3 regions of the Comamonas trifloxystrobinivorans genome follow, and region 3 is predicted to be linked to each of the others. Evidence: predicted binding sites of a transcription regulator. Region 3 holds the regulator's gene; each other region holds the start of a gene.
The links. The regulator LexA, encoded in region 3, represses DNA repair genes until DNA is damaged. The targets are predictions, from matches to a motif close to ACTGTATNNNNATACAGT.
Positions count from the first base shown of each region.

Region 1 (3,273 bases), on a different contig from region 3:
AATCAGCTCGTTGTCTACGCCTTTGTGGCGCAGCTCTTGTGCCAGGCGGCTGGCGCCAAAGCGGCTGCCTTTGCTGTAGATCACACTTTCGACCACGCGCTCGGCGCTGATAAAGCCCTTGGTCTCCAGCTCGGCCAGCACGGCCTCCAGGTCGTCGCCCTCTTCCACATGCTTGGCGAGCTTGCTGGCCAGCTCGGCACGGGTATGCTCGCGCAGCGCCAAATAGCGCAGAGCACGGCCTTTGAGGGAGAGTTTGGCAAACGACATCAGCTTTTCAACACGACAAAACAAAGAGCTGCTGGCGCTTGGTGGTAAGCGCCAGCAGCTGGTTTTTGAACAAATGGCTGGGCCGCGATCTCTACGCAGTGGTATTGCAAGGAGATCGCAACACCTTCTTAGGCCTGGGCGCTGGCCTCGGGCATCTCGATCACGCCGTCTTCGGCGGGGCGCGGCGCAATATTCAGGCTTTCGCGCACCTTGTTCTCGATCTCGATGGCCAGATCTGGGTTCTCGCGCAGGAACTCGCGCGAGTTGTCGCGGCCTTGGCCGATTTTCTCGCCGTTGTAGGCGTACCAGGCACCGCTTTTCTCGATGATGCGGGCGTTGACGCCCATGTCGAGAATTTCGCCTTCGCGCGAGATGCCTTCGCCAAACAGAATGTCGAACTCGGCGGTTTTGAACGGAGGCGAGACCTTGTTCTTGACCACTTTGACCTTGGTTTCGTTGCCAATGGCTTCGTCGCCCTTTTTGATGGTGCCGGTGCGGCGGATGTCGAGGCGCACCGAGGCGTAGAACTTGAGCGCGTTACCGCCAGTGGTGGTTTCGGGGCTGCCGAACATGACGCCGATCTTCATGCGGATCTGGTTGATGAAGATCACCGTGCAGTTGGTCTTCTTGATGTTGGCGGTCAGCTTGCGCAGCGCCTGGCTCATCAAACGGGCCTGCAGGCCGGGCAGCTGGTCGCCCATTTCGCCTTCGATTTCGGCCTTGGGAGTGAGCGCGGCCACCGAGTCGACCACGATCAGATCGACCGCACCCGAGCGCACCAGGCTGTCGACAATTTCCAGCGCTTGCTCACCGGTGTCGGGCTGGCTGATCAGCACATCGCTCAGGCTGACGCCCAGCTTTTGGGCGTAGCTGGTGTCGAGCGCGTGCTCGGCGTCGATGAAGGCGCAGGTGCCACCGAGCTTTTGCATCTCGGCCACCACTTGCAGGGTCAGCGTGGTTTTACCCGAGGATTCCGGGCCGTAGATCTCGATCACCCGGCCGCGTGGCAGGCCGCCTACGCCCAGTGCAATGTCCAAACCCAGCGAGCCGGTGGAGACCACCTGGATGTCCGCGATCGCCTCGCCTTCGCCGAGCTTCATGATCGTGCCCTTGCCGAACTGCTTTTCGATCTGGGCCAGGGCGGCGGCCAGGGCTTTGGCTTTTTCGGAATTGGCTTCGGGCTTGGTAGCGGTGGCGTTCATGGATTTCTCCTTGCGTTTGGTATTCATGTCGGTAGGTCTTGCACCAACTGTATGGGTATACAGCCTGGATGCTTGAACAGTAGTTTATGGGATCTGTACATTTTACAAAACCATTTTTTTAGTCAGTTTGCTTGACTATATCTATACTCGCCACACAGCCCTTGGCTTGAACGCAAGCCCTTGTTTTTACAAAGACCATGCCCATTCTTCTGCCCCATTTGCCCGACGACAGCTGGCGCCTGACCCACCTCGGCCGCCTGCTCGGCCATGCCATGCGCCGCTTTGATGCCCGGGTTTTGCAGCTGATGGTGCGCGATGTGGAGGTGCCACTGGCGCTGTCCAACCTGGCCGCACGCGACCAGATCAGCGCCGCGCACATCCACATCACACGCCACCTCGCCCTGGCCGGCGACCGCCTGACCGACCTGGCCGAGCGCGCTGGCATGAGCAAGCAGGCCATGGCCAGCCTGGTGGACCAGTGCGAGGCCTGGGGCCTGGTCACCCGCGAGAGCGACCCGCGCGATGCGCGCGCCCGCATCGTGCGCTTTACCGATACCGGTTTGCTGTGGCTGCAAGCCTTTGAGCGCGCCGTGACGCAGGCCGAGGCCGAGTTTCGCGAAGAGGTGGGCGACGAGGTAGCCACCGTGGTGAAACTGGGGCTGGAGGCTTACGCGGGCGATGACTGAGGCGGCCAGGCCTTGCTGGCGCAGGTTCCCACGCAGCAAAAAGGCCCGTATTGCCACGGGCCCTTGTCAGCGCGGTGAGCGCCTGAGCGCATCAGGCCGCGTTCATCAATCAAAGACGATCACGCTGCGTGCGATACCGCCGCGCTCCATGGCGGCGAAACCTTCGTTGATGTCTTCGAGGCGGATGCGCTTGGAGATCAGCTTGTCCAACTGCATGCGGCCTTGCATGTGGAAATCCACCAGGCGGGGAATATCCACGGTGAAGTGGTTCGAGCCCATCATCGAGCCTTGTACGCGGCGCTCAAACAAAAAGTCGTAGCCATGAAACTCCACCTTGGTGCCCAGCGGGATCATGCCCACAATGGTGCTGGTGCCACGCGGGCGCAGCATGGCAAAAGAGTCTTCGGTGCACTTTTTGATGCCGATGCACTCGAAAGCGTAGTCCACGCCGCCGTCGGTCATGGCGACGATCTTCTGGACCAGCTCGGCATCGTTACCGTCTACGCCATCGGTGGCGCCAAACAGCTTGGCCATCTCCAGCTTCTGGGGATCAATGTCGATGGCAATGATGCGCGAAGCACCCGCCAGACGGGCCGCGTGAATGGCGGACAGCCCAACACCGCCGCAACCAATGACGGCCACACGTGATCCCGCTGGAATCTGCGCCGTGCGGGCCACCGCGCCGTAGCCTGTCAACACGCCACAGCCCAGCAACGCGGCGTAATCCAGCGGCATGTCGTCGCGCACCTTCACGAGCGCGTTCTGGTGCACCAGCATCTTCTCGGCGAAAGAGGACAGGTTCAGAAATTGGCCCAGGTGCTCGCCCTTCCAGCGCAGGCGCTTAGCCACGCCAGGCGGCTGTTTGACAGCCGTGTTGACGCACAGGCTCAGGTGGCCGTCCACGCAGTATTCGCAATGGCCGCAATACACCGACAGGCACGACACCACGTGGTCGCCGGGCTTGAGCAAATCTACCCCGTCGCCCACGGCTTCGACCACGCCAGCGGCCTCATGGCCCAGGACAACGGGCACCGGTGTGGGGTACTTGCCCTGGATGAAATGCAGATCGCTGTGGCACAGGCCGGTCGCCTTCACGCGCACCAGCACCTCGTTGCGGG
Region 1 covers NZ_JBHZGV010000012.1:123,667-126,939, forward strand. Annotated here, with positions in the region: gene recX (recombination regulator RecX) at 1-267, opposite strand, end outside; gene recA (recombinase RecA) at 396-1,469, opposite strand; gene ACFIQF_RS16035 (MarR family winged helix-turn-helix transcriptional regulator) at 1,667-2,155, shown strand; gene ACFIQF_RS16040 (Zn-dependent alcohol dehydrogenase) at 2,261-3,273, opposite strand, start outside.
Region 1: the regulator LexA is predicted to act here: its motif matches at 1,516-1,533, upstream of recA (recombinase RecA).

Region 2 (3,273 bases), on a different contig from region 3:
TCGCCAGCGTGTTTGCTGCGCATGGCGTCGTGGCACCAGCGCAGTGTGCAGCTGCGGATGCCAGCGCGCTGCGCGGCCAGCCAGCCGCACAGCTGCAGCAGCAAGTGGCGTGCGCCGTGCAGCAGGCCTTCGGCATGGTCGATGCGAAAAGGCAGCTCCAGCCGGGCGTCAAAACGCGCCGGCAGCGTGATCCAGCGCTGGCTGTCGGTGCGCAGGCCGCAGGCGCTGTCGAGCGCCTGGAGTAAGCCGGCACCAAAGCGCCGTGCCACACCGCTGCGCGGCAGCGCTTGCACGGCGCCCAGGTTGTGACAGCCCAGCGGGGCGAGCAGCTCGGCGTGCTCGGCTACCGCATCCAAGGCGCTCAGCGGCAACTCTGCCAGCACTTGCGCCAGCGGCGCGCCAAAGCCGTGGCGCAGGCCGCAGCGGGCCAGCGCAATGGCGGCCAAGCTGGTGGGCGCCCAGCTGATGCGTTGCACGCCTTGCAAGCGGCTCTCTCGCAGCAGCCGCCGCGCCAGCGCTTGGCGGCCGCCAAACAGGCGCTCGCTGGCCGCCAGCTCCAGCACCAGCGCATCGCCCCAGGCCGAGCTGGAAGGCACGCAAGCCACCCGCGGCGTGAACTGCAGCGCCCACAGCGCCAGGCCATGCATGCTGGCCACTGCGCCGGGCGCTGCCGCTTCAGTGCTGCAGGGCGGTGCGTGGGGCAACAAGGCGACCCAAAGCGGTGTCATGCTGTTTGGCCGGAAGTGGCGATGTGTGCGGCGTGCTGTGCGGCGCCTCGGGCTGCATGCGCGGTGTGAGCGCAGTTTGCAGGCAGTGCGGCACGGCAGGCAGATCGAGCCAGCCGGTATGCACCGGGCCGCGCCGCTTGAACACTTGCACTTGCAGCGCCCAGGGCGAGCTGGCGCGTGCCAGCAGGCGCAGCGGCGCGGCCGATGCCTGCTGCTGGCAGTGCTGAGGCCGAAAAAGAAAGACCAGCCCGGCAAACTGCTGTGCGCTGATCTGCAGGCGGCGTATCTGCTCGGGCAGCGCCTGGGGCAGCCAGGCGAGCAGGGCGCCGGCCGCGTTGGCGCGCAGCAATTGCTCCAGTGCCCAGAGCTGGTCTTGCGGGCTGCCGCCTTGTACCCAAACCAGTTGCTCGGGCGCAATGCCTTGCTGCGCCAGGCCGCTGGCGTGCGGCGGCAAGGGCGCACCCAGCGCCACAATGGCCTGGCGCTGAGCACTTTGTTGCTGCAAAGCCGCGGCTGCCAGGCGCCATTCCAGCTGGCCGGCCTGGGCCTGCAGCACCTCGATGAGGCTGTGGCTGGGCCAGCCGTGGCCGGGCAGCTCGGCATCCAGCGCTGCCCAGCCGCTGGGCGCGCAGACCCGCTGCGTGCGCAGCAAATGGTCGCCACGCCAGACGGCGTTGGCCACGGTGGGCGGCAGAGCAAGAGGTTTTTGGCTGCGCTGAAGCATAGTAATTAACTGTATTTATATACAGTATAAAACGATCTGCAGGCCAACGCTGAAACTGTGGAACTGCGCTGACAAGCGCTGGGTAAATGCATAGCAAACAATGGATGGCCTGTCTGCGCTGGCCGCGTTTTTTGCGGCTGGGCGCCGGGCGCAGTTAAGATCGGCAGCACATGCATACCCCAGAACCCCACGACCATGCCGAGCGGCCCGCAGCAGCCGCTCCATCGCAGCGGCGCAGCGCGCCCGACGATGGCGCCTTGCCGATCGACGGGCTGGAGCCGGTGCCCCACCTGGAGCGCAAGGCGGCTGCGCTGCTGCTGTTTACGCTGCTGCTGATCGTGGGCTCGGGGTTGTATCTGTTGTATGCACGGGGCGTGTTCGAGCCCACGCAATCGCTGGTGCTCACGGCCGAAAACTCCGAAGGCGTGTCGATCGGCATGGACATGACTTTCTCGGGCTTCCCGATCGGCAAGGTCGACAAGATCGAGCTGGCCAAGGACGGCACGGTGCGTATCCTGGTGGCGGTGCCGAAAAAAGACGCGCACTGGCTGCGCATCAGCAGCGTGTTCACGCTGGTCAAAGGCCTGGTGGGCGGCACCACGATCAAGGCCTATTCGGGCATCTTGGACGACCCGCCGCTGGAAGACGGTGCCGTGCGCGCCGTGCTGGCGGGCGACGCCACGGCCGAGCTGCCGCAACTGATGAGCAATGCCCGCCAGCTGCTGGAAAACCTGAACAATATGACGGCCACCGGCTCGGCCCTGGGCGGCACGCTGGAGCAACTGCGCGAGCTGAGCACCAAGCTCAACGGCCCGGGCGGTGTGCTGGGCGCGGCGCTGGGCGGTGACAGTGAGGCCAAGAAAATATCGCTCACCCTCGACCGCGCCAACCAGCTGCTGGCGCGCTTGGACGGCATTGCCAAAAATGCCGACAAACAGGTATTTGGCGCGCAAGGCGTGATGCCCGAGGTGCATGCCACCGTGCGGCAACTCAATGCCGTGCTGAGCGATGTGCGCGGCAGCCTGAAAAAAGTGGACGCCGTGCTGGTAGAGGCGCAAGCCGTGGGCGCCAACGCCAAGGACGCCACCAACAACCTGGGCGATCTGCGCGCCGATGTGGAGGCCAGCCTGCGCAAAGTTGAAGGCATGCTGACCGAGCTGAACCGCAAATGGCCGTTTGCCAAGAAGGATGCGGAGGTCAAGCTGCCATGATGCGCGTGCACGGAACCAGAATTGCCGCCATTTTGCTGGCGCTTGGCGCTTTGTCGGCCTGTGCCAGCAAGCACCGGGCGCCGGATTGGGCGATCAATGAACAAGGCGCGGCCGAGCGTGCCACCGAAGCCTATCTGTCCGGCGACAGCCGCGTGGCCGAAGCCGAATGGCGCCGCGCCCGTAGCGAAGTTACCCGCACTGCACGCCCCGATCTGCTGGCGCGCCTGGAGCTGGCGCGCTGCGCAGCGCAGGTAGCCGCCTTGGATGCAGCACCTTGCAGCGGCTACGACGCCGTGGCCACTGATGCGGCGGCACCCGAACAAGCCTATGCGCGCTATCTGCGCGGCCAGCTCAGCGCGGCAGATGTGGCGCTGCTGCCTAAGGCGCAACAAGCCATTGCCACCCAGCAAGCGGCGCAAGCAACTGCCACGCTGGCGGCTATCGAAGACCCGCTCTCGCGCCTGGTGGCCGCTGGCGCGCTGGCCGTGCGTGGCCCGCTGCCTATGGCTGTGGTGCAACAAGCCGTCGACACCGCCTCCGCCCAAGGCTGGCGCCGCGCCCTGCTGGCCTGGCTCATCAACCAGCAACGCCTGGCCCAGGAACAGGGCGA
Region 2 covers NZ_JBHZGV010000005.1:79,362-82,634, reverse strand. Annotated here, with positions in the region: gene ACFIQF_RS06825 (Y-family DNA polymerase) at 1-728, opposite strand, end outside; gene imuA (translesion DNA synthesis-associated protein ImuA) at 676-1,452, opposite strand; gene ACFIQF_RS06815 (MlaD family protein) at 1,623-2,663, shown strand; gene ACFIQF_RS06810 (hypothetical protein) at 2,660-3,273, shown strand, end outside.
Region 2: the regulator LexA is predicted to act here: its motif matches at 1,461-1,478, upstream of imuA (translesion DNA synthesis-associated protein ImuA).

Region 3 (3,273 bases):
ATCCCCGGCGACGGTGGTGCCTGGTTGCTGCCGCGGGTGATTGGCATGTCGCGCGCTGCCGAGCTGTCTTTGACGGGCCGCATGATTGACGCCGCCACCGCCTTGCAATGGGGCCTGGTGTCGCAAGTGGTGCCGCACGAGGAATTGCTGCAAGCGGCCAATGCGCTGGCGCTGGAGATTGCAGCCAACCCGCCGCAAGTCACCCGCATGACCAAGAAGTTGCTGCGCGAAGGCATGCACCAAAGCTTGGCTTCGATCTTGGAACTGTCGGCTGCCTACCAGGCACTGGCACACCAAACGGCCGACCACCGCGAGGCGGTGAGCGCCTTCTTGGAAAAGCGCAAGCCGGAGTTCAAGGGCTGAGGCCTGGTATTACGATCCAGGCCTAGGTTTCCAATCTGGGCAGGCTGGCTAGCCACACAACCCAAGCCGTTGCTCTGATTGGGGGCCTGGATAAAACAGCTGCTGCAGCGCAAAACTGCGGCAGCTGTTTTTTTATAGCTGCCTCTGCCGCTATTCAGTACTGTTCGTGCCGATGCGATGGCCACTGCCCGCGCTGCGCGCTAGATGCTGCTTGTGAGGTGACAGGGCGGTTGCTAGGCTGATTGCGCAGCCTGCTTCAGCAGTGCTGGCGTTCCAAGCGCTCCAGGCGTTCGAGCTCGGCGCAGATATCGGCCATGCTGCCTGTCATGGCCCAGCGCATGCCGCGCTCGCGTTGCAGGCTGCTGGGTTTGGCCCAGTAGCGCTTGATCGAGGCATCGTTGGCGGCCTGGGCGCTGCAGCGCTGCACCGACAAAAAGCTCTGTGGCGCTGCAGCCGTGGCTGGCAGGCGGCGGCGCGTGGCGGGCTTGCGCGGCAGGCGAATACGGTCAATCGGGCGTTGGCTGGGTTCTGGCTCTTGCACGGGCTCTTGGGCAGCCGCCTGGCTATCGGTATCCAGCAGACTCAGTTGCTGGCTGGTGGCGCGGGGGGCGGCAGAAGATGCTGCCATAAAGCAATGCACCTGCGCTGCGTGCTGGCTGTCGTTGGCGGCGCCAGTGCTGGCTTTGCGGCCGCGGCGAGCGTTGAGGGTGGTGGCGCGCTGGAGCATTTGGACAATGGGCTGGCCAGCGACGAGCGAGAAGGGCGCGAGCGCGCGCAATGCTGCAGACATGAGCATGGAAACTCCTGGGTGTACGGGTGACAGCAGGATTGCTCTAGGCGAACGCCGACCTCAGGGTTGTGGGTGAGGGCCCACAACGCCCGCTACCTGAGGCTGGGTTGGATTCTATTTACAACTGTTTACATCAGCATCGTGTTACGTATTAACCCTACTGCGATGCCTTCAATCTCAAATGGCTCGCCGGGTTGCACGACGATGGGCAGGTAATCTGGGTTCTCGGCCAGCAGCTCGATGCCCTCTTTGGTGCGCTGCAGGCGCTTGACGGTGACGTCATCGCCGAGGCGGGCCACGATGATCTGGCCGTTGCGTGCCTCGCGTGTGGCTTTGACGGCCAGCAGATCGCCATCCATGATGCCGGCATCGCGCATGGACATGCCGCGCACTTTCAGCAGGTAATCGGGTTGCTGCTGGAACAGGCTGCCTTCCACGCTGTAGGTTTGGTCTACGTGCTCTTGCGCCAGGATGGGCGAGCCGGCAGACACGCGCCCAATCAGTGGCAGGCTGAGCGAAGCCAGGGTTTGCACAACGCGGCTGACAGGCGCACTGCCAGTACGCGCCAGCGGCGATGCAAAGCGCGTGCCGCGGGCGGTGTTGATGGAGCGCACCGTGCTGTTGACCAGGCGGATGCCGCGCGAGGTGCCGCTGACCAGCTCGATCACGCCTTTACGGGCCAGTGCCTTGAGGTGGTCTTCTGCCGAGTTGGCCGATTTGAAGCCCAGCGTGCTGGCAATCTCGGCGCGGGTAGGCGGTGCGCCGGTGCGCGAGATGGCGTTCTGGATCAGGTCCAGAATTTCTTGTTGGCGCGCGGTCAGTTTGGGATGGTCTCGCATAAGATCTCCGATCTGTGATCTGCGGTGCACGGCCTGGGCCGGAGCACTGTGCTTTCAAACACCTGTATATCAATCCAGTACCTGTATTTTTAACCAGTTTTTTCCGGGAGGCAAGCCTTGGAGCAAAAAATTTTGATCGTTGGCACCGGCGGCACCATTGCCGGTATGGCCGACGACGCCGAACACCCCGGCCAGTACCGGGCGGCGCAGCTGTCGGTGGCGGCATTGGCGGCAGCAATTCCAGGCATTGAGAACGCTGCTGGAGGCAAGCTGGAAGCCATTCAGTTGGCGCAAATTGATAGCAAAGATATGGACGATGGCGTGTGGCTGGCGCTGTTGCAAGCCTGCGACAAAGCCATGCGCGACGAGGCCATTGCGGGTGTTGTCGTGACGCACGGCACGGATACGCTGGAAGAGACGGCCTGGTTTTTGCACAGTTGTTTGGGGCGCTTGCCCAAGCCTGTGGTGCTGACTTGCGCCATGCGCCCGGCCAACGCCTTGATGCCCGATGGCCCGCAAAACCTGAAAGACGCCGTAGCCGCCGCTGCGGCCCGCAATGCCAAAGGCGAGCCCTTGCTGCGCGAAGTGGTGGCGTTGACTGGCGGCGGCGAGCTGCACAGTGCCCGCTGGGTGCAGAAGGTGCATCCGCACCGTTTGCTGGCTTTTTCGTCGGGCGAGCAAGCTGTCTTGGCTTGGGTGGGCAGCGAAGGTGTGCGTTTGCGGGACAGCACGGGCTGCGCCAGCGACGCCAAGTACCTGGGCCAGCAAAGTCTGGCAGCTTTGCCCGCCGTGGACGAATGGCCGTGGGTCGAGATTGTCAGCAGCCATGCGGGTGCCCGCGCGCAACTGGTAGACGCATTGGTGGCGCAAGGCGTACGCGGCTTGGTGGTGGCAACCACAGGCAATGGCACTGTTCACCAGGCTTTGGAAGCAGCTTTGGAGCGCGCACGCCAACAAGGCGTGGCCACTTGGCGCAGCAGCCGTTGCAGCGATGGCGTGATTGCCGATGCGCGTTTGCCGCAGGCTGCCGATCTGACCACCGATCTGTCGGTGGGGCTGAACCCCTATAAAGCCCGGGTGAGTCTGCAGTTGGCGTTGATGGGGGTGTTGCCGTGAATAGCGAAGGTATTGCCGATGCCACGAACCCTTTGGGCGCCCAAGGCTTGCACCATGTGGCCTTGATCGTTTCGCAGTACGAGCGCTCCAAGGCTTTTTACACGCAGGTATTGGGCTGCAGCATTGTGGCCGAGGAATACCGCGCCGCGCGTGATTCGTGGAAGC
Region 3 covers NZ_JBHZGV010000011.1:112,254-115,526, reverse strand. Annotated here, with positions in the region: gene ACFIQF_RS14865 (crotonase/enoyl-CoA hydratase family protein) at 1-363, shown strand, start outside; gene ACFIQF_RS14860 (hypothetical protein) at 620-1,153, opposite strand; gene lexA (transcriptional repressor LexA) at 1,282-1,992, opposite strand; gene ACFIQF_RS14850 (asparaginase) at 2,110-3,108, shown strand; gene gloA2 (SMU1112c/YaeR family gloxylase I-like metalloprotein) at 3,105-3,273, shown strand, end outside.